3 regions of the Evansella sp. AB-rgal1 genome follow, and region 3 is predicted to be linked to each of the others. Evidence: riboswitches for the same ligand, from Rfam matches in the RefSeq annotation. Region 3 holds a riboswitch; each other region holds the start of a gene.

Region 1 (7,802 bases), on a different contig from region 3:
ATAACGTCGTGTGTGTTAAATGATCGTGAAATAGTCTTTGGATTTTTATCTTGAGCCATACTTTTAAATAGTTGCTGAGATGTAACGTGATTAAGGTGGACCAAAATCTCTTGTGTTATTCTACGGTTAGGAAATGGTTGGAGAACCTTTCCCATAACCTTCTGGAGGTGATTCTTCTTGTTTGTAAGATAGTCTTGAAGGGATATGTAAAAATCTAAATTCTTTGCGTCATCTTCAGTGAAAATGATGATATACTTAGCTTTTTTCCCACCGATTTTTGAAAAAAGTGGTGGATCTACTTTTTTCGCCTCGTGATATACAATCCCTCTTTTGTGTAAAAGGTCCTTCTCTCGTTTTTCCATGGCTGATCCAACGACAGCAACGGATTTACCTTCGTTTTTCAACGTATGCACGAAACGGGTGGCCTGAGTGCCTGTACCAAAAACGATGATATGACCGCCTCGAATTCGAAGCCAAATCCCGAGTAACGATTGGCCTGCATAGCGAAAAATGAAGAGACTTACGGTGGAAATGGTGTATAAAGCTGCTGACCATCGGGCTATCTCTAACGATAGTGGTAGCTGAAAAAATAGACTCTCCGTTTCAGTTAACACGGGATCCATATTTAATAAAAACAAGCGGAATGTGGAGTAAAGTGCATTTAAAAAGGAATAGTCTCCATGTGTGTGAATAAGAAACCCGTATAAACCTGATATAAATGCAAAAGTGAATGTTATGGTTTGTATAAGATATGGTTTTGCATATCGATAGAAAATAAGGGATGCCCACATTAAGCCAATGAGAATTGCGTTATAGATGGGGTCCTTTGTTGTTTGATTGGTAATCGTCCAAAGAAAATATATTGAAAAGAGCATGGCTACTATTATGTGAAATCGATACATCTGTTTTAAAAACATAAATTTCCTCCAAATGCGCTGAATGATGGTATAAGTTGTTAATTAGGAGTGGGACATCCATTCGAGTTGCTATATAAGTATGGAATAGTTCAATATTCCTATTCACCTAGTATTCTTATAATATAATAGATAGAAATACTTGTCACCAATCATTGTGGCAGTAAGGTTTTCGAAATGTAAACGGAGGCAAAAGAACTAGGCCTATTGGCTAGTATGATAGAATCATAACAGTTTTATTAGGATCAGTAGAGAACTAAAAGGAGTGTGTAGGTTGACATATAAACCGAATCCAATAAATACATCGATGGTCGAAATGCCAGAGGAAATTCAAGACGTAATTGAAGTTTTGGCAAAAAACATTCATGAAACGTGGGCAGTGCAGCGGATCAAAGAAGGTTGGTCTTACGGGCCTGAACGTAATGACGAGAGGAAGGAGCATCCGGGCCTAGTGCCTTACGATGAATTGACGGATCAAGAAAAGGAATACGACAGAATAACGGTAACAGAAACAGTGAAAACACTGATGGCTTTGGAGTATAGAATTGTGGCACCGAAAAAATAGTTGTGGTAGTGCTTGTCTCCACCCGAAATATGCGTTATTTTGTTGATTTAGGTAGCAAGGGGTTAAACCAAATTATATATTAGGATAGAAAGGGTAGTTAGTATGCACTCAATGATAGGACAAAGTGATCGTGTTGCAAGGTTTGAAGCAGCTTTTAACAGAATACATAATAAATTGAGAGAACTAACGATAGGTTCGACGGATCATATCTCCTATAGTGAGGCACTTTACAAAAGTCGTAATCGTCATAATGTAGTTAGGCAGCACTACGATATACTTAAACAATTTGGTCATCTGCGGAACGCACTTGTTCATCAACGGTTTAATAAGGATCATTATATAGCGGATCCCCATGAAGATACGGTAAAAGAAATTGAAAGAGTGGAAGGGTTACTTATGAAACCTCCCTTGGCACTTTCGATTGCTTCACAACCAGTCACCTGTTTTAAACCAGATATCCCTGTTACATATATTTTAAAAGAACTTGAGAAAACAGGGTTTTCCCAGTTTCCTATCTATGATGATGAGTCTGCGTTTGTTGGTTTGTTAACGGAAGGCGGTATTGCCAAATGGATATCTATGAACATGCATGGTGATGTGGTATCGTTAGAAGGCATACAAGCGAAAGATATTTTATCTTGTGAAAAGAAACATAATGTACAATTTTTACATAGAGGTAGTACGATATACGATTTAGAAGATGTATTTGAAGGTGCTTTTGATCGCAATGAAAAGCTAGAAGCAATTCTTATTACTCAGACAGGGATCCGTACCCAAAAGCCAATCGGCATTGTGACTTCTTGGGATTTAGTTAGAATAGATCACACAACATTAACCTTGGCTAGTCAGTTTTAGGAAGCGGTGGGGAAGTGGTGGGGACGGTTCTTGCTGCTTCCTTTTTCATGGAGGAAGCGGTGGGAGCTTTGTGCGGCAGTGAAGGGGAAGCATTGAAGCATTGGGGAAGCAGTGGGGACGGTTCTCAGTGCTTCTTTTGGCATGGGTGGTTTTCATAAGCATGCATACCACCAAATGGAAGCATGTTTTGGCAATAGACAACTATCAAGACCTGAATCTAGTACTAACAGTAAAAGGCAAATATGAGGAAAGATACAGCAAAGTCGCGGGAGTAGGGAAAACTTACTTCTTCGACTTTTTTTTGTTTTTGCTTTTGATTAATTGAAGTGGAAAGGCTTTTGAAAGAGTAGGTGATGTGATTTTTGCATCATTTGACAAAATGTAATATTTTGACCCCTATTTGTTAGATTCGTTCGCTTAATTGTAAGGTGTGAATAGAATTTTGAATAAGCAGTTGAGGGCGGGGGGGGGTGTACGGCCGCCATTCGACAAATTGTTAGTAATTTTCTTCTAATTGTTAGTATCCACCGCATAAATGTTAGTATTCACTGAAAAATTGTTAGATACCACCCGTTAATTGTTAGATACCACCCGTTAACCGGAACATTATCCATATATATGGAAATTGGACAGTCGGGCTTAGCAAGAAAACCTGCTTGAAACGGTTCAAAATGCATGATTAACCAGCCAATTAGAAGGGGGCACACCGGAAATAACACGAAAAATAGTTTAAATAAACAAAACTCAGTGAAAAAAGCAAAAATCAAAATCCTCCGCCCTCATTCCTGGCATTAGGAGGCGGGGAATGTGAATAGAATTTTGAATAAGCAGTTGAGGGCGGGAGGGTGGACAGCCGCCATTCGACAAATTGTTAGTAATTCTCTTCTAATTGTTAGTATCCACCGCATAAATGTTAGTATTCACTGAAAAATTGTTAGATACCACCCGTTTACCGCATCATTATCCATATATATGGAAGTTGGACAGTCGGGATTAGCAAGAAAGCCTGCATGAAACGGTTCAAACTGCATGATTAACCAGCCAATTAGAAGGGGGCACACCGTTCCGGTTGCTTCCCAATGCATAGTTTATGTCTTTGTGGTTATTTTAATTAATGTTGAGGAAAAAGTTACCCGAAAATAGGAGGAGTTTACATGTCTGAGCATCAAGGTAGAAAACCAAATTTCGAACCTACAAATCCAGATCGTAAAATACCAAATGAACAACAAAGAGGGAAAGCTAAATCGAACGCGCGTGGTAAAACACGGTAAGTACGAGCTGGGGTGGTGCTAGGCGTCACCCCACCCCCCTAAATTTGTCGAAAAGAAAGTTGTTGGTGATTGCTACTTCGATTATTTTAACCAAGGGAACCGTCCTCTTGGTTGCCCCTACCCCTTACAGATTCTGAAAATACGTGAAAATTTGTTTGTTCTCTTTACATAGACTATACATTCCCTTTACAGAAACTTTACTTAGAACGTCTATAATGAAATTGTCGAATAGTGAGTTATCTTGGGGGGACTAATTTGGAAATAAGGAAGAAAAATGTTTTATTAAAAGAGAAACAAGCGAGTGATAAGAGAAGTTTGTTCAGAGATTTGATGAAAAAAGTTAATTTAAGTACGAGGATGTTTATTATTTTTACCTCTCTTTTAGTTACATCTTTACTAATAGTTGGGTTTAGTTCTTATTTTAAAGCAAGAGATATGACAATCAATACGATGGAAAATCGTTTACTTAGTGAAGCTGAACTAATTGGTCATATTGCGGAAAACTTAAAATTTGTTTACGTTAGTGACAATGATTATTTTATGCAACAGCTTAATTTTAATGTTCAATTTCAGCAAAAAAAACTTGCTACTGAAGGAATTTCCGCAGATTTTTTTTACATAGAAAATAGTGAGTTAAAACCTTTTAATGTTAGTGAACAAGCAAATATTGATGTAAGCGACCAGCTGATTAAAAAAATAGTCGATATACAAAATGGAATATTTCATGAACGACTTAGTAGTGATAATTACACAATTGTTTTTCAACAAATGAGAGAAATTAATGGATTATTTGTCATGTTGATACCGAGTGACACTTATATGGAACCAGTTAACAATATGGCTTTATTTACTTTATCTGCAATAGTAATTAGTATCGTAGTGGTTATTATCGTAATTAGTATGTTTATGAGGACAATCACAAGGCCACTAACAGATTTACGCAGCACTATGCAGAAGGTAAGAGAAGGTAATTTACATCAATCACTATCGATTAATACAACATTGCCAGAGATTATTTCTTTACATAAAAGTTATAACGCGATGATTGGTCATCTGAGAAATGTGTTAGATGAGCTTAAAAGAACCGCTTTAAAATTAGAGGGAAATGGTAATGAATTGAGGATCTCCTCTGAGAATAGTCTTGCATCTAACAATGATTTAATTGATGCGATAGATATTGTTAAGCACGGGGCAGAACAAACTGCTAGTAACTCGGAAAGTTGTGTCATCATTTTAAAAGATATGGAAAATAACATGGGAAATATGACGACGAATATGGGGAAGGTATTTACTAGCTCCGATAAAATGACAGAGTCAGCCAAGTCTGGAGAGGAGAACATTACCGAGTTAATCTCAGTGATTAAAACATTCGAGGTAGGTTTTGACCATTTATCAAGTAACGTTAGGGAAGTGAAAAATTATTCCCTATCAATAAACAAGCTGGTTGGTTTAATTCAAGGCATAGCTGAGCAAACAAAACTGTTAGCTTTAAATGCAACTATTGAGGCTGCAAGAGCTGGCGATGCAGGTAGAGGGTTTGCAGTAGTTGCCCATGAAGTGCGTAAATTAGCAGAGCAATCATCTTCTGCAACGGATGAAATCACACAATCTATTGAAAAACTAGAAACAATCACTACAAACGCTAGTCAGGAATTTGATCAAATGCATGAACAAATACACGCAAATATAAGATTGGCAAACGATTCAAAGGTTTCCTTTGATGAGATGCTGCAAGATATATCGAAGGTAAGTAATCAATTAAAAGGAGTTCAATCTGAGTTGAATAGCGTTGTACAATCCTTGCCAATTTTAGAAAATGCATTAGGTAATCTATCTTCGGTTTCTCAAGAAACATCGGCAAGTACGGAAGAAATTCTTGCCTTAAGCGAAAACCAAGTAACCCAACTGAAAAACACAAATGACATTGGTATAAAGCTAAATGATTTATCTATTAGTCTTGCAAAAATGATGCAACGCTTTAAGTGATGAATGTTGCTACCTGTCACCACCAGAAGTTTGTTCGGTTTTATCGATCGTTTAGAAGGTTCACCTCTATAGTGAAAATTTTTGAGCAAGGAGTCCTGCGGGAAATTCCTTGCTCTTTTTTATCAAACTTCTATAGTTAAGTTCGGCTATTAATCCTTCTTTGACTAGTTCCACAGACCCGTGAAAAATCGATTTTGGCCATTTTAGAAGTTCGTGGTGATTCCCGAATTGTGGTAAATGGGTTAAGATGAGCTTCTCTACTTGGGCTTTCGTTGTTAAACGTTCTGCAAATTCTGGAGTAGAGTGTCCGCTTAGAGGGATCACTTTTGTATAGAGAGGCTTCACAGAGAAGGGTGCTGCTCCTTTCGTGAAAGGGATGAACTCGTCACGCCAATATGTATGGTTGATTGAGCCACAGGAACCGTCCCCCGGGTTGCAACATTTTACCCAAACGCAGTAGGTAAATTTATGAAAGTGCTTTTCTCTCTAGGGATAATGGACTATACTAAAAGAAACATTATAGTTTTGGCAAACTGTGTGAAAGCATAGGACGCAAAGCCACGGGTCTAAACACACAGCATGACAGCCGGGTTGCAATTATTAAACTGCTGTGAAGAAGGCAGTTTTTTTTGTGTGAAAAAGTTTTATATCAATTTTATCAAACTACTTGGTTGCATAACCAACTGATTTACAATATTTTCACTTTGATTTTCGGTGTTTCTCAAAGACAGAGTGGTTTTCTAAACATGGAATAGTGGATTATCCGAGCTACATAGAAGGTAGGTGAATGGAATGGAGTTTTTATTTTTTTGCATATTGTATTTGATTCCAGCAAGTGTATTTTTGTATATGGCGGGTATGATTTATAGTCGTAATCGTCATAGTGCTAGGCATATTACATGTAGCTTGTTGTATGTGTCCACTTCTATGTGGTTTATCGGTGTATTTGCTTCACTTGTAAATTATCCACTGTATTTTCACGAATTCAGTTTATACTGGGTGAATGGACCGATAACCATCGGAGCATTATTAGCGCTACATCTTTGGTTTCTCAATGGAGGCGTTTATAATAGAAAAAACGCAAAATACCTTAAACTTTTATTCCTTCCAGGAAGTATTTTGCTACTGACTTTTCCTATTGATTCATGGATGGTTAATGTAGAGGGGAGTACACTAGATACAACGTTTATTCCAGGACCAGGCATATATCTGTTATGGATAGTTAATTTTTCGTACTTAATCATTATCATATTTTTAACAATTATTGAAATGAATAAAGGGAATAACGCTGCTAAAATGTGGCTTAAAGGAATTTTGGCGTTTTTTTTCTGGACAAGCTTTATGTTAATTGTTTCCTTATTAATGGGAGATTCTAGTGATAATTACTTCCATTTTTTTATTCCACATGGTTCTATTTTCTGGGCAATCGCTGTCTTTTTTAGTATGTCAAAATTTGATTATTTATCGTCATATGAAAAAAGGTATCATATCTTGTTTCAAAAATCTCCTTCTGGAATTCTTATTATGGATGCACATGGCATGGTTCTTGAAGCCAGTCCACAAATCTCAAAATATCTTGGGGTGGAAAGTAAAAATGTTGTTCAATCGCCGATAATATCGTTTTTAACTGGATTAGACAAGGAAAAATTTGCTGCTAGATACAATAATGTTTTCGAAGAACAAATAAAAGTTGCAAACCTAGAACTATCTTTCGTCAACAAATTAAGAGAACGGAAAACGGTATTAATAGATTCCGATTTTATTTTAGTAGAAGGAAAAAAACTTGTATTTGTCATGTTAAAAGATATTACAGAAGCAAAAACAAGAGAAGAGAGAGTACAGTATTTGGCTTACCATGATATTCTGACTGACTTGCCAAATAGGGCTGATTTTGAAAGACAGATAACCGACCTTTTAAAGGGGGAAAATGAATTTAACCTTCTTTTACTAGACTTAAACAAATTAAAGAAGATAAACGATACGTTCGGTCATCAAACGGGAGATTATGCCATTCAACATTTTGCCTCTATTCTACAGAAAGCTATATCAGATAAACACCATGCGGCAAGATTAGGCGGGGATGAATTTGTACTATTGGTGGGTGTGGAGGAAACAGAAACGATTATCGAAGCCATTCAACAGCAGTTAGCAAAACCTCTGGAGCTTTCTTGTGAACATGAAATCTCTCTATCAGCAAGTATGGGTGTAAGT
Region 2 (7,802 bases), on a different contig from region 3:
CCATCGTTTCCAAACGAGCGATCATATCCCGTGGACTGTTAGAGTGACCGGTTGCTAGTGACCCATCATGCCCAGTATTCATTGCTTGTAGCATGTCTAACGCTTCAGCTCCCCTTACTTCCCCAATTACGACTCGGTCTGGTCGCATTCGTAAGGAGTTTCTCACTAAATCTCGTATAGTTATTGCACCTTTTCCCTCTATATTCGGAGGTCTCGATTCGAGAGAGACAACATGTTCTTGTCCTAACTGGAGCTCGGCAGCATCTTCTATCGTTACAATCCTCTCATCGTTTGGTATGAAGTTCGATAATACATTTAACGTTGTTGTTTTCCCAGATCCTGTTCCTCCACTGACAAAAATGTTCAGTCTTGCTTTTACACAAGCATCAAGGAATGTCGCCATTTCGTTTGTTAATGTTCCAAACCTAACGAGATCGTCTATCACAAATGGGTCCTTCGCAAACTTTCGAATAGTAATAGTTGGTCCGTTTAAAGCAAGTGGAGGTATGATTGCATTTACTCGCGATCCATCTGGTAACCTTGCGTCTACCATGGGACTGCTCTCATCGATTCTTCTTCCAATAGGAGCAACAATTTTTTCAATTACATGTAAAACATGATCATTATCACGGAAGACCACATCTGTTAATATAAGCTTTCCTTTTCGTTCACAATAGACTTGATTCGGTCCATTTACCATAACTTCTGAAACTTCTTCATCCAATAGGAGAGGATTAATTGGTCCAAACCCAGTTAAATCATTTATTAATTCCTCCACTACTTTGGAGCGATCAAAGTTTCCCCTAAAGGATTCATCTTCTTTAATGATTTCTAACGCCATTGCATCTATTTTTGGAATCAGTGTATCTACTTCATCCAAATCCTTAATTTCTTGAAGGATTTGTTTATGCAATTTATTCTTAAGCTCTTTATGCTTGTCCGTAGCGGGTGCTTTTTTCTTTTTTGTTTGTGTCTCTTGTTTTTGAGGTACAGATTTTACAGATGCGTTGGAGATTCCTACCTCCACTTCATCTTTCTTTTTTGGTTCTGAGGAAACAGCAGTATGAGGTCTATAATCCTTTTGGCTTTTTATTCTCGTTAACAGACTCATATCATGTCACACCTCTATTTTCTAGGTAGTATTTTGTGTAAGAAAGATTTTTTCTCTTTCGGTTTGATTGCTTGTTTCGATATAATCGATTCTGTCATTTTAAAAATTGCCTTTGATAAGTCACACTTTGCTTGGTTACTCACAAAAGGTATACCCAAATTCATTGATTGAGAGGCGATTTTAAAATTATTTGGGATAAAAAAAGAATTTGCTTCTCCTAACATCTTAGATACTTCGTCTGCTTTAAGTAAGCTTTCCATATTATACCGATTCACAACTAATTGTACTTTTTCACGCATATTAATTTGTGTGAAAGCCTCTAATAATAACTTCGTATTTTTTAGCGCGGTCATTTCTAAATTAGTTACGATAAGAATTTCGTCCGCTTTATCAAGAATATCCATTGATTGCTCTTGTATCCCAGTTCCATTATCAACAATCACATAATCATTTTGCTTTAAAAGAGCGTCAATCACGATTGTAACAGCCTCACTTGAAACAAGTTCCGCATATTCAGGTCGATCTGGTGCCGCTAAAACCTTAACAGAGGATAAGTGATTTGTAGTATAGTTCATAATTGTATCTTCACTTATCCCATCAATTTCTTCTATAACATCCTTTATAGAAAAAGTTGGCTTTAGGTCCAGTGCCAAACAAACATCCCCAAATTGAAAGTCTCCATCTACTAGCGTTACATCAAGATTTTTCTTCTTGAAAGCTAAAGCTAAATTTACTGAAATGAGTGTTTTTCCTATTCCACCTTTTGCGCTACAAACAGCAATGAGCTTTCCTTGCTTCTCTAGTTGATTACTATCTTCTGCTGCCATAGCAAACCCTCCTTTATACATTACCTCAGTGTTACTATTTCGTATTGTCTTCATGAATAAGACTAGAATGTAAGATTAGCTGTAATGGGCCTTTATAGGATGCATTAATTATTTCTCGAGCATCATCAGGAGATAACTCTAATGTTACTGCATTGTATTCTATATGCTCCTCTGTTCCTGATGTTGGAGGAATCATTTTTCTACCCACCGATAATACACGTACTTCTTCTAAAACTACAGAAGTCTCATATGTAGAGACTTCCTCTTCTCCCTTTTTCTCTTCCGTTAAAATAACATCCACAAAATCTTCTGGCTCAATAAGGGTGGAAACGGATTGAACATAGTTTACATTGATTGAAACAGCTCTATTTCCTTCTTGAACTTTTCTCGACACAAACCTATTCTCTTCTTTCTCAGATTTCATTCTGTGTGTCAAGATTACCTCACCCTGCTCTATATCTGTTGTAGCAAATTGGCCTTCCAGATCCGCCATGGTCATTACTGTAGATGGATGTAAACCTTGTTCTGGTACTTCCGTCATTTCAAGTACATCTACGGAAATCAGTTGATTCATAGTAATTTTTTCACGTGCAGTAACAACTGTAGCCATTGGTTCTTGTCGTACCATTACATCCTCGGCCTGTCCGTATTGTTGAATGTATTGGAAAAACAAGACGGTAGAAATGATTCCCATAACTAATGCTAATAGTAAGACCATTTTTGATCTCATATTTCTTCACCTACTCCGTTAATCTAATGCTGTATGCTCCTTTATCTCTTGCACCTTCACCAATAAACGTTTTATTTGAACTAACATCTCTAATATAATAGCCTTTTATAGACGTATCACTACTACTCATCCGTTCTGCGATATAGAAATAAGCAAATCCAGTAACTTCTACTTCAATAAGCTTGTTGTTCTGATATCTCGAGTCTTTATATACGGGAACTAACAAGATTCTCGAACAATTAGGTTCGTCGACACTACTACAACTGTCCACCTTGTTATCAATAATACTCTTTGTTCCTGCCTTTACCCCTGTTTCGGTTGCTAATTTATCACCTATACTCAGCAACTGATCAAAACCTTCATCTAAATAACGATAGTAGTCAGGAGCACCAGGCCTATTCAATTGCAAAATCCCATAATTACCTATCGTTCCATTAGAGGAACCAACATGTAAAGGATACGGTTCTCCAGGATTTTCTGGATCGTAAAATTCTAACTCTATATCTTCATGTATCCCTAAAGGAGCAGCACCATAAGCATGTCCAATTGCTCCTATACTTGCCGTTGCACTTGCTGATATCGTTACGGATTCTTTTCCAAGTAACTTAGAAAACGCAAGGGAGACTGGCTTGCTAAGATAAACTTTTACACTGGTTGGCTGAATATCAGGTTCCCCTATAAGACTACTTTCTTCTTCATGAAGACCAAGAATTTCATTTACTGTCTGTCTTGCATTTACTTCTCCATTCTTAGCTAATCCTTGTGCTCCTGATAAAGCAGCTGCATTTGCTACCTTTTGTAAGTGACTTTTCGTGGCATATAAATTTCCACCATCAATAACTAATCCCGCTAACATTAATAATCCCGTAAAAGCAAAAGAAACAAATACAAGAATATTGCCATTTTCACTTTTTATGAGTTTCATTATATGTTTTTTCATCGTTTATCCTCTCATTCAATTCGAATGGTTGAATCACTCTTTAATACGATTGCTCTCGATAAAAGATTACTTACAAAAGGCATCAATGTTTCAATTGGATATTCTAATCTCACAGTAAGGTATTCCCCTGTTCTTCTCGATTCTATGGAAGGACTTATAAAAACTTCTAGCTTAGTCGCATCGCCAGCACTGAAGTTTTCCCTAGCAAAAAGTTCTAGCTCACTATCTGTTCGACCAAAGGATCCAATTCTAACTGTTTCTTGTGTTGTGAAATGTAACCCCGTATATGTGTAAAGCATTCTACCTATATCAAAAATACCAATAAGAACAATCAGTAAAATGGGAATTACTAAAGCAAATTCCACTAACGATTGTCCTTTTTCTTCCCGTATCATAAGAAAACAACTCCTTTTAGAAAGAAGGCTAGAAATGCACCACCTGCTATTGCAACCCCATAAGGAAATGCAATTCGATTATGAAAGTCGATATTCGGATTTATCCCGTGTCTTAAGCCTAAAATTGTATAGAAGAGTGCTTTTATCCTACGGAATAGTCCTTTTCTAAAAAGAAGCATCCACAACCCTATCACAGCACCAATTAATGCCATATATACAGCTGTCGTTAATACAAATGTAATTCCGTGTATCGCACCAATAAGTGCTAATAACTTAACATCCCCTGCACCCATTCCTCCTAGTAAATACGGAATAAGAAGAATACCTAGACCAACTACAAACCCTAGTAAACTACTGGATATTCCTGACCAACCATAGAAGATTGCGTTAAGAAGGAGAGCAATAATAAGTGCTGGAAAAATTACTTTGTTGTAAATTTTCCTGTTTTTTAAATCAGTAATAACACATACAGTGAGGACAGCAATTAGTAAAAAATTCAGTAATAACATCTTGCTATCTTCCTTTCTAAATCGAAGTAATTTTTGTAGAAAAAATGAGGCTGGAACAAAAGTGTTTTCAGCAAAGAGAAATCCGAACGAAATGATGCTTGGTATACTATCCTCTGCAGAAAGATACTGCGCTTTCCGCGGGCGGCTGGTGAGCTGGTGAGCCGCCGAGCGCTTAAGCACGCTTGGGGTCTCTCCCTTGCCTTTTGATCCCGCCGGAGTCTTCGTATCTTTCCTCCGCTAGGTTACCTATCGTTCGTCTTTTCAATGTTACACTTTCGTTATGTCCCAGTCTCATTCCATTTACATATTTATAAAATTCTAAATAGTGAACAATTAAGGTTTATTCCCCTACTTCAGCCTCAAATTCTCCTATAATACTTTCAAATAATCCTTTTATTGTTTCTCCGAATCCCGACAATAAAGCTACAACCCCAACAGCTATAACTCCTAATACTAAAGCATACTCCGCCATACCTTGTCCTTCTTCTTCTACTACTAACGCTTTAAGTTTGTTTACTAACATAATTTACACGCTCCTCTTTTTATTTTATAAATTTCATTTTTTGTCCGACTTTTGTCTCGGACCTTTTGACTGTACCGGCTGATAACTCCACAACTGAGTGTGCACCTTTGTACCGCTTACCTACTTTTCCTGGTGCTAATGCTTCATCGATAGCTACAACCTGATTATCCTTATTAATGTATAGAATATCGATTGCATAATTCATAAAGTAGGTGTGAACCGATGGGCAGGGTTTAATGTGTAATCCATCACCTATGGGAAGCTTTTTTGTAAACATTAAGCCTTTTAATCTCTTAAAAAAGCTATACGCTTGGTTAACGTTTGCGGCTATTACCCTGTCGTTACCCAGGTTTACTAATTTCAATGCTTCACCTCCAAGCAATAAAAAATACCCCCGCCTCTACCGAAAGCGGGGGTACTTCCTCGTAATTCTTCAGAATAAATAAGCTGAGTAAATAAACTCTGCTTTCATTATATAGAAGAAATTACTCCCTGTTCTTTCGGTAACTGGCTAGCTTTGTGTTTCCACCGAAGCCCCTATAGCTTTGCGTCACTGGTTTTCACCAGCTTTGCCTTTATCGAGAATCAGCGTTTTGTCCGACTGAACTCTTAATTAAATGATAGATGAGAACAAAGAAATACAAAATCCAACATTATACTCATTTTTTTTACACGTTTTTTCGACAAAATTGACAATCTTTAAGAAAGTAACAAATATAACTATGCCCTCTCGTTACATTAGTTGGTACTTTTTTCACATAACTATAGATTTTTTCAATTTATTACATAATTACTAGTTATAACAGCCTATTTTTTGCTTTTGAACAAAAAGAGAAAAAACAAACATAAATGCCCATATTTTTTAAAAAATTACGCCCTTTCAAGTCAAAAATGATACATTATTGTATTTGTATTAGCTACTTTAGTAACGCACACTTGGCTTATTATAGGTATATAGTCACACCCCTATTCATCATGATCTAGGTCTTACAAGACAACACAATACTCCTGTTGACCAAGTCTATCCTCGCTGGAGTTACTACCTCGATTAGAACATCTGATACTCTCACACCTAAAGGAGTGGGGTTCTAATCTACTTAGTTTACGATGGATGCCCCTATATCAATACCAACTCGTTTATCGGCACACTCTGTTTGCTTCGTTTCACAGGAATTAGATTTCTTCGGAGCAACACCTTCCAAAATGAGTTGTACGTAGTATACATAGTTGTCTTTACTCCATTTTTATGTCCCAGCCTCCATGTATTATGTTTTACTCTCCCATATAAATCATCGTATGCTCCAACACATCCTCAAACGTTGTACCTGTGATAGGAGACCCATCTGTAGCTTCCATAGGCTTCACTCGATAAATATCATCAAGAATCACTACAGTAGGCTCGATTTGTGGAGTAGTGATAGTAACGGTGGATTCATTACCCACGGTTTCTTTTGTTACCTCCACTGTAGCAACGCCACCTATATCAGTGAACTCAAAATATTGCCCTGAAAAGAAATTACCCAACGAATAAAAGACCGTAGTTTCATGTCCTGTTTCCTCATTTTTTATCACATCAATTGGTTGTAGCACATGAGGATGATGACCAAAGACAATATCAACTTCTAGTTCAGCTAAAAACTGTGCCAAATCTCTCTGATTTTGATTAGGTTCACGAATATACTCGGTTCCCCAATGCATATGGACGATGAGTACATCGACTTTTTCACGTAATCGTTCCACATCTTTTGTAATTTGATCTTTATTAATTAAAGGAACGACATACTCATGTCCTGATGGAATAGGAATTCCATTCGTTCCGTATGTATATGCTAATACTCCTAAGGAAATATCCTCTATAGAAACAATTCGATCCGTATTTCGGTCTTCTTGATCTCGGTATACCCCAACATAATCCATACCTACTACATCATACAAATCTAATGCGTTATTAACTGCTTTTAATCCACGATCAATAGTGTGATTGTTTGCACCAATCATCATATCTACCCCTACGTTCTGTAAATCAGTTACAATCTCTTGAGGACTATTGAAAAGTGGATAACCAGACAATCCTAACTCCACACCACCAGGCATGGATTCCATATTAGCCATTAAAAAGTCTGGTGAATGCAATAAATCAGCTACTTCTTCAAAGCTTGGTGAAAAATCATATTTTCCTTCCCCCACTTTTGCCCTATCGTAAACACGATCATGAATAAGTACATCTCCAATAGCACCGATAGTGATGGTGGACTCCCATCTTCGTTCTACATCAATATCATCACGCTCTTGATTAGACCTTTCTGACATATTTCCTATAAGTGATGGTTCTTTTGTAAAGGTTTGTTCATTTCCTTCGTTTACTACATTTTGACATCCAACAAGAAAAACAAATAACAATATCAATATACGTGCGAAATTCATGAAATCACTCCAATATGCTGTGTCTTCATAACGCCTAATATAGCCCTTTATGATTTAGACGATCATTTTTCCGTTTCGATACTTGTCCAATGCGATAGAAAATAAAAGAAATTTCGTACTTCATGTAAAATTATATCAATGTATGTTATCAAGGTAAAAGTAATTTTTCCTATTATTGGAGAACCTTCTTTCCATGTTCAGGATAATTTGTCATAAACCCTGACACTCCCCAATCTATTACCCTTTTCATTTCTTTTTTCTTATCCACTGTATATGGATGAATGAAAAGATTATATTTCCTTACTTCCTCCACGTACTGTTTCGTTATTCTATCTATATTTGG
Region 3 (7,802 bases):
AAGCAAATTAGCTTTAAATCAATTTTAAGTTGCGTAGAATTTATAAATGTTACGTAGAACTCAACTGATATCCAATAAAAAAAGGATGGATCCCTAATTCTCCATCCTCAACTTGAATATTAATTCAACACAACAATCTTTCTCGCTGTTCCCTGGGCTGGGTAGGAATGAAGAACAGCTCCTGTGTGCCAAGCTTCCACAGACATGCCATCTTCAAACACATCGAAGTCCAACGCTTCTCCACCTTGATTCACAATTTCCGAATACTCATCAAAGCTAAACCAAATTTCGTTTTCTATTAAGATTCGTTCAAGCTCGTGATCGATTTTCACGATGGCACCAACGATATCAGGTTCTTCTCCGAGATCTTGAATCTCAATGGTGAGCATCTCCGGATCAATGAGCTCTTCGATTTCCTCCACTTTGTCCTGGGAAGAACTAGGGAGAGTAATGAATAACTTATTTTTCATCACATCAATCCAAGAGGAGTAAATATTCGCTTCCTTATACAAATTGTGTTCATTTAGAAGTTCTTGAGCACCCTCTAATTCCTCATGGGTAAACTGTACTCCTGCAAAATCAAGCTCATAAGCTACTTCCCAATGAGCCTCTATGAACTCTTTTATTTCATCCGTTCCATCAACCAAGTTAATCACAAGCCTATTACCATCCAAATAAAAATCTCCGTGTGCAATGTCATGTTTCGTTAAAAAGGGTCGTAAATCCTCTACGTCACGAATGGCATCAAAATCTGCATCTGCATCAGAAGCCCCACTATCAGGCGCCCGATCCCCTGAACGACCCGCATCTCCCGTAGGTTCGTCCATATCACCAGTACCACATCCTGCTAGGAAAACAAAAGTCACTAAACTAAACATAGCAATTTTCCAATATTTCATTTCATATCACCTCGTAATAAATTGTGTAAGTTAGTTGTGAAACGATAGAAAGCTAGGAAAAGTTTCACCTTTCTTTACAAAAAAATACCCTTACCTAAATGGTAAGAGCAGAACTTATGGAAGACTTGTTTCGTATGTAGTAAACTATTTTATCATCGTAAGACAGAAATATACACCATCCTACTTGCTTCATAAATATTGTTTTTATCTATAGGAAACTACCTCACTAAGGTGCAAAGGTTTACATAATCCAAAGCCTTGTCCAAAGGTAACTCCAAGATCTAATGCTATTTCTTTTTCTAACTCGTTTTCAATTCCTTCTACAATGATAGGAGTGTAAATGTCGTCTGCATAGTGAATGAGATGCTTCAATAATAGTTGCTTCTTTTTGGATATATGCAAGTCCCTCATTAAAAACTTATCTAGTTTGATGTATGCAACGTCCAAGTTCATCAGTGACTCTAGGTTTGAATAACCTTTTCCTACATCGTCAATAGCAATCTTGACATCGAGCTTATTCAGTTGTTCTATCTCATTTTGAAGTACCTGGTAATCAACAGTCAGCTGTGATTCAGACACTTCTAGTATAATTTCTTGACTTTTCAGTGTACCATCACTGATAATCTTTGTTAGAAAAGGAAGAAAGTTTTGATTAATAATTGTCGATGGGTAGACATTTAAAAACAAAATTCCATTTCTTTTCGTTTTGCCTGCTGATTTGTAGGCAACGATGGCTTTATGGATGGACCGCATATCCAATTCATAGAGCCTTTTCTCGTTCACTGCTTCCTGAAAAACATCCATTGGATTCTCATACATGTCTGTCCGCAATAGAGCCTCATAACCAAGAACTTTATTTTCCCTTAAGTGGTAGATAGGTTGGAAGCAGTGGGTGAATTGCTCTTGCTTTAAGAATTGATAAAACTTTGCATTCAAAACTTCGCACTCCTTATCTCGTGATGTAATAAAAAATGCACACCCAAAAAACAGGGCATGCATAGGCACTCTCCGGTTTTTCGGTAACTTGGCAGCCGTAGTTCTCACTTTAGGCCCATAGCTTTGCGTCCATATGTTTCCATATGTTTGCCGTTGTCGAAACCAAATATGAATAATTATTTATATTATAATTCAATAGTTACAAAAGTCCAATACTTTCGACAATTTTCGCCAAGTGTATAGGTGAACAAGGGGGAAAAGTACTATTTAGTTACCTGAAGTACAATTTGATAGAACATGTCTCTTCCTATTATTCTAGTAATAAGAGCATAATTATATGTAGTAGCGTGTGTTGATTGTTTGACTGAGTAAAAAAAGAGAGTGCTACCAATTAAAATGGTGACACTCATTTTTGGATTAGGTATGTTTACCTTCCATATAGGATGAAATTGTAGGAAACGAAGGATTTCGCTATCAATGACTTGACGATAAGCCACGTTTTTTCAAATATAATTTATGAATCGCCCTGTTGATCTACTTGTTCAAGAGCTTTTACAATATGATCTTTCAGAGGATCTGCAAGAGTTGATACATATAATGTACTTAAATGATATCTGTCGCGATAAACTAATACATTACCAATAACTGCGTGACACAATTCATCATCGCATAGGTAATCAGTTAAATCTGCGAAATACACATTGCTTGGCAAGCCTTCTGTATTTTCCCATGGTGGATTCTCTGATAAAACATTTTCCCTTGGAACAGCACAATCTTCCGCACCATTTACTTCTACACACTTTGGAATATCTTCCGGCATGGATGGATTGTCTCGGATCCCAAAGATAGTAGAAATTCCAACAAATTTTTCCCACATCTCGATGTATCCGTCAGGTATTGTGGCACCACTACTTACATTAGCTGTTGTAAAAATTAAATCTGGTGGGTTTTCTAATAAAGGTTCAACAACGTGTTCATTCCATTCAACACAAGAATCCCTTAGCAATCCATCAAAATCCTGAGTCGAGAATCTACAAGCATTCTTATTATATACATCAATCTGTAAGTTCAATTCCTCCGCAAATTCTTCTAATGCAGTAAACCAATGCCCAGTACGAGAGCCACCTACAAGACCGATAACAAAATCTGGATTGTTTGTTTCACCGTAAGAACATACTTTTACGCCTGGATCATCCATGCGAACAAAACAACCATCGTCATGATACGTAGGCATGGAACTGTTTGCATCAAGAGGTGTACCGATTGGTTGTACATCTTCTGCCGCAACTACATTTTTAAAAAGCACGTGAGCACCAGGGTAATCTTCAATGACAGCTTGTTGTCTAAATGCTTCTTCCACCTGTTCCAAATGTAAATCCCAATAGCTGTTTGCGGCTAAAACTGGAAGGAGAAATAGTAGTAAAACGAAAGCTATTTTCCTTTTTGATTGTTTTAATGACAATCCTCTAATCGGAGATTCCACTAATTTCGTCGATAGAATAGACAAGAGGAATGTAAGGCTAAGTATAGCCATCCCCCACAGTATGGTAACGGAATCTGTTCCGAAGTAGGCATAATAAAAGATTAAAAGTGGCCAATGCCATAAATAAAATCCATAAGAAATACTTCCGAAAAACATCAGAGGTTTTGAGCCCAAAAGTTTTTCGACCCCAAATTTAGTTCCGTTCTCTGACGCGATAATAATGAGTACAACACCAGATATCGGTAATAATGCTGCGTATCCTGGGAATACGTTTGACACAGGTAATAAAATACCTGTAAAAGCAATAATACTTAAGCCTGCCCAACCAATGATGGTACTTGCCATTTTGTTGAGAGATAAATAGGGAAGTAGTAATGCTAAAATTCCCCCTAAACTAAATTCCCACACACGAGCAAAGGTGTCAAAATAAGCCCAAGGTTGATTTTGAGAAGTAATAAAAATAGAATAGGTTAGCGATGTAATAAAAATAGTAATTAAAACGAATAATAGAGTTTTGCGAAGGGGCGTTTTAAACACTTTTTTTGCAAAAACAAACGCTATGAAAATGATAAGTGGCCAAGTTAAGTAAAATTGACCTTGAATAGACAATGCCCAAAAATGTTGTAATGGACTTGCTGCATTATTTTGAGCTAAGTAATCTACAGCGTTAGTAGCTAACAGCCAGTTTTGAAAATAAAAAGCTGATGCATAAATTTCCGACATAATTTGTTTCCACTGAACTTGTGGTAAAAGAAGAAAAGATAATATAGTAGAAAAAAGAAGAACAATAAGTGCAAGAGGGAGTAACCTTTTTCCTAAATTTAAAAGATATTCAGAAAGGTGAATTGTTCCATCTCTCTCCATTCTAGAAAGTAAAGACGTTGTTATTAAATATCCAGATACAATGAAAAACACGTCCACTCCACCAGAAACAGAGCCTAACCATATATGGTAGATTGCAACCAATAATGCAGCAACAGCCCGGACACCTTCTAACTCGGGGCGAAACTTCTTTTCAGATCTTCGTAAGTCACCTGTATTTACTAGAGTCATTTCCGTTCTCTCCATCTCATTGTGAATTCTATGAATAAAAAGGAAGCACGATGTCCATTTTAAACTAAGATACTACCTGCATCAACGAGTAATTCTCATTTACAGTTGGGGGGCATTATAAAGGTGGTGTATTTTTGGATACAGTACTCGATAACTCAACTCAAAACTATCAATAGGCATCTATATTGTTAAAACTTATAATCTTTATTTATCATTCGTGGTTTGGATAATTTCAAAAGATAGAGATAGAAATAAGATATTTTACGTTAAAATTCGTAAAAACTTTCAAACAAACCCATTTTGTACTATTAGTTTTCATAATATTGTAACAAATAATATAAAATGGAGTTTAGGTTCTTAAATCGCCTTCCATAAGCGGATGTTGATTAATACAGTCATGTTATTTTTGGTATATTAAGGAAGATATCGAGGGAGCTACAAGAAAAAGTCCGTATATCTAGTGATTCTGTAATGATATCTAACAAAATTATTACAATAATTTAACATATTGGAATGAATTAGGGATTTCAAATAAAAATTTGATGTGATACAATACGTCTATGGTTGTGGAAAGACGATGAAATGGGTAATTAGGAAGCTTTCTCGTTCTGTTTCCGCCAAAGTTTTTTTGTTAAGTCTGTTAGGGAACTGTTGGTATTTCAATAATAATGAGTGATCAATAGAAGACAGGTGTTTAAGCCTAAGCCCGCAAACTTGTTTCTGCACCTTTCTTCTAAAGAAACAGCATTAGAAAGAGATTCCTAGTATTCCGTAACAACTTACTCAAAACAGCTTCGGTTGTGACAATGGGGAAGTGGATTAATGTCACAATTACATCATAGACTTAGCATAAAAGATAAGTTTGGTATTATTCATTCATTAATATCAACTAGCTCGGTTCTTCTTTCATCTAACCTTTCTACAAATGGAATCTATTACCTTTATATAACGTTATAAAGGTAATAGGTACCACAATATGATATCGGATGAGTAAAATGAACGTTAATATAAATCTCTACATAAGGAAGAGTCCTAATTTATTAGGGCTCTTTTGTTTGCTGTTAATAATAATAGAAGTTTAGTAAGGCGTTGGCGTTATTTAAGAGAGTATGATTATTTTTACCGATAGAATCTATTGAAATTGTCTGTTATTAAAAAAACTACTAAATATAATACTTCGAAACTTTCCCCCATAGCGAATGACCAAATTTTATAAAAGTAAAATAAATAGGCATATTTCCAAAGAGCTAAGAATAAAATCATTTTTGTATGGTTATTATTTATTCGACAAAATAAAAGGAGGAATCTAGAAATTAATGCGAATAAAAAATATGAAAAATAACAATAAAAAGAGTTTATTAAGTATGTAAATACAAACAATTTCTTATTGAATCTAAAGAAAAAACATAATTTTTCAGTTTATTTTAATATTTTACTATGAAATTTTTGTTTGATATTGTAAAATAATAGACAGTATTTCCCTATAAGATTAGCATAATCTATTTTTTCTTATAAATATAGAGAAGTAATATAATTCCCAAAATTTGTTGACAAAACATTATGGGGAAATTATACTAATCTTGCGGGTAATATAAAAGGGCTTAGCTAGTTTGTGAGACTATCAACCTAACAATAGTAGGTTGTAACTATCATAGCTAGAGAGACTTAGTACAATTATGTACATAATAAAAGGAGGAAATAGTTACATGGCTTATCAACCAAAGTCTTATCGTAAGTTTTTAGCAACAGGTGTTGCGGTAGCTGTAGCAGCTACAACAGTAGCACCAGCTGCATTAGCAGCAGAACAAGTAAGTTTTACTGACACGGATAGTGTTAAAGAGTGGGCTGGAGACGCTATCGATTATTTAGTAGGAAAAGGTGCGATCAATGGTCGTGGGAATGGAATTTATGATCCTCAAACAGCGATCACTCGTGCTGAAGCTGCAAAAGTATTAGCTCTTTCTCTAGGTTTAAATGTAGATGAAGATGCAAAAACGGAATTAACTGATGCTACTAATCACTGGGCTTCTAGCTTTATTGCTGCAATCCAAGATCAGAAGCCAGGTGTAATCAATGGATTTACTGATGGAACTTTCCGTCCAGACCAAACAATTACACGTGAACAATTATCAAAAATGATTGTTGAAGCATATGGATTAACTAAAGATGAGACTGCAATTGTTTCATTCTCAGATGTTTCTGGTTGGGCTCAAGAATATGTTTACACACTTGCTAGTTTAGGTGTAGTTAACGGATATTCTAATGGAACTTTCCGTCCTGGAAATGATGTAACTCGTGCTGAAGCAGCAGTATTTGTTCACAGAACTGAAGTTGAAGAAGTGCGTTTAGAGGTTGAAACTTCTGAGCCTGTAGTAACTAGCGTTAGTGCGGTTAATGCAAAAGAACTACAAATTAAATTTAATCAACCAATTGATAAAGATTCTGTAATTGTTAATGCTGGTACTGATAATACTTTAAAAAGTGCGGTATCTGTTGTTGCTGCAAATAGCAATGCTGAAGCAATTACATCTTCAAACTTAAATGGAAGTTTAAGTTCGGATGGTAAAACTCTAACTATCACTAATATTAGTGCTAGTGAATACTTCAATGGTGACTACACAGTTACAGTTGATGGAGCGAAAGCTTTCAATGGAGTAACTGTTAAAGAATATATCGCTAGACTATCAGTAAACGATACTGTTGCTCCTACAGTAACAAATGTAGAGTATGATGCTGTTAGTGATCAAGTGAAAGTTACTTTATCTGAAGCAATAAAAGCAAATCCAACTGTTTTAAGAGTTAATGGTACACCTGTTAGTTTTACAAATGCAAATACTGCACCTGTAACTGAACTAACGTTTGCTAGACCAGCTTCTTCATCTACTGGATCTAGTGCATCAATCTATATTGCTGGCGCTGAAGATTTCAACGGGAATGTTTTAGCAGCTTTCAATGGTTCAGTTACATTCACTAGAGATGCTTCTGCTCTTGGGGTTAAATCATTTACACAGTATGATTCTAATACATTAAGAGTTGAATTTAACAAGAAGTTAGGTAGCAAAAGTGGATCAACTACTATAGCTGATTTAAATGCGACTTTAACTGTTTTAAAAGATGCTGCTCCGTTCACGGACTATAGTATAGAAGCTGCTCCTGGAGATACAACTGGAACTAAATTTGATATTAAATTTAATTCTAATACACTATACGGTACTGGAAATAACAAAGATTTAACATTATTATTAGCTAGTAATGGATTAGTAGATTTATTTGGTAACAATAACCCTGCTTCTACATCTACTTATAAAATGGTAAAAGATACTGTAGCTCCTACTGTTGCTGGTACATCAGTTTCTTCAGACAAAAAGACTATTACCGTTACTTTTAGTGAAGGTGTAACTCTTGAAGATGCTAACAAGTTTATCGTTCGA

What was found. Region 3 has a riboswitch for cyclic di-GMP ahead of ACERII_RS24270 (EAL domain-containing protein). Riboswitches for the same ligand answer to the same signal wherever they lie in the genome.
Region 1: linked by a shared signal. The riboswitch ahead of ACERII_RS12480 (diguanylate cyclase domain-containing protein) and the one ahead of ACERII_RS24270 (EAL domain-containing protein) in region 3 are both predicted to bind cyclic di-GMP.
Region 2: linked by a shared signal. The riboswitch ahead of ACERII_RS03215 (DUF192 domain-containing protein) and the one ahead of ACERII_RS24270 (EAL domain-containing protein) in region 3 are both predicted to bind cyclic di-GMP.

What each region holds. Positions count from the first base shown of each region.
Region 1 covers NZ_JBGUAU010000013.1:21,422-29,223, forward strand. Annotated here, with positions in the region: gene ACERII_RS12455 (potassium channel family protein) at 1-917, opposite strand, end outside; gene ACERII_RS12460 (RyR domain-containing protein) at 1,189-1,479, shown strand; gene ACERII_RS12465 (CBS domain-containing protein) at 1,582-2,334, shown strand; gene ACERII_RS12470 (hypothetical protein) at 2,352-2,492, shown strand; gene ACERII_RS12475 (methyl-accepting chemotaxis protein) at 3,861-5,591, shown strand; cyclic di-GMP riboswitch class I at 6,109-6,190, shown strand; gene ACERII_RS12480 (diguanylate cyclase domain-containing protein) at 6,384-7,802, shown strand, end outside.
Region 2 covers NZ_JBGUAU010000003.1:84,438-92,239, reverse strand. Annotated here, with positions in the region: gene ACERII_RS03250 (TadA family conjugal transfer-associated ATPase) at 1-1,111, opposite strand, end outside; gene ACERII_RS03245 (CpaE/TadZ family protein) at 1,126-1,938, opposite strand; gene cpaB (Flp pilus assembly protein CpaB) at 1,973-2,668, opposite strand; gene ACERII_RS03235 (pilus assembly protein TadG-related protein) at 2,679-3,608, opposite strand; gene ACERII_RS03230 (TadE/TadG family type IV pilus assembly protein) at 3,620-4,003, opposite strand; gene ACERII_RS03225 (A24 family peptidase) at 4,000-4,512, opposite strand; gene ACERII_RS03220 (Flp family type IVb pilin) at 4,853-5,035, opposite strand; gene ACERII_RS03215 (DUF192 domain-containing protein) at 5,055-5,417, opposite strand; cyclic di-GMP riboswitch class I at 5,535-5,619, opposite strand; gene ACERII_RS03210 (CapA family protein) at 6,308-7,459, opposite strand; gene ACERII_RS03205 (glycerophosphodiester phosphodiesterase) at 7,632-7,802, opposite strand, start outside.
Region 3 covers NZ_JBGUAU010000046.1:19,840-27,641, forward strand. Annotated here, with positions in the region: gene ACERII_RS24265 (hypothetical protein) at 120-899, opposite strand; gene ACERII_RS24270 (EAL domain-containing protein) at 1,104-1,835, opposite strand; cyclic di-GMP riboswitch class I at 1,915-1,997, opposite strand; gene ACERII_RS24275 (acyltransferase family protein) at 2,350-4,371, opposite strand; gene ACERII_RS24280 (S-layer homology domain-containing protein) at 6,078-7,802, shown strand, end outside.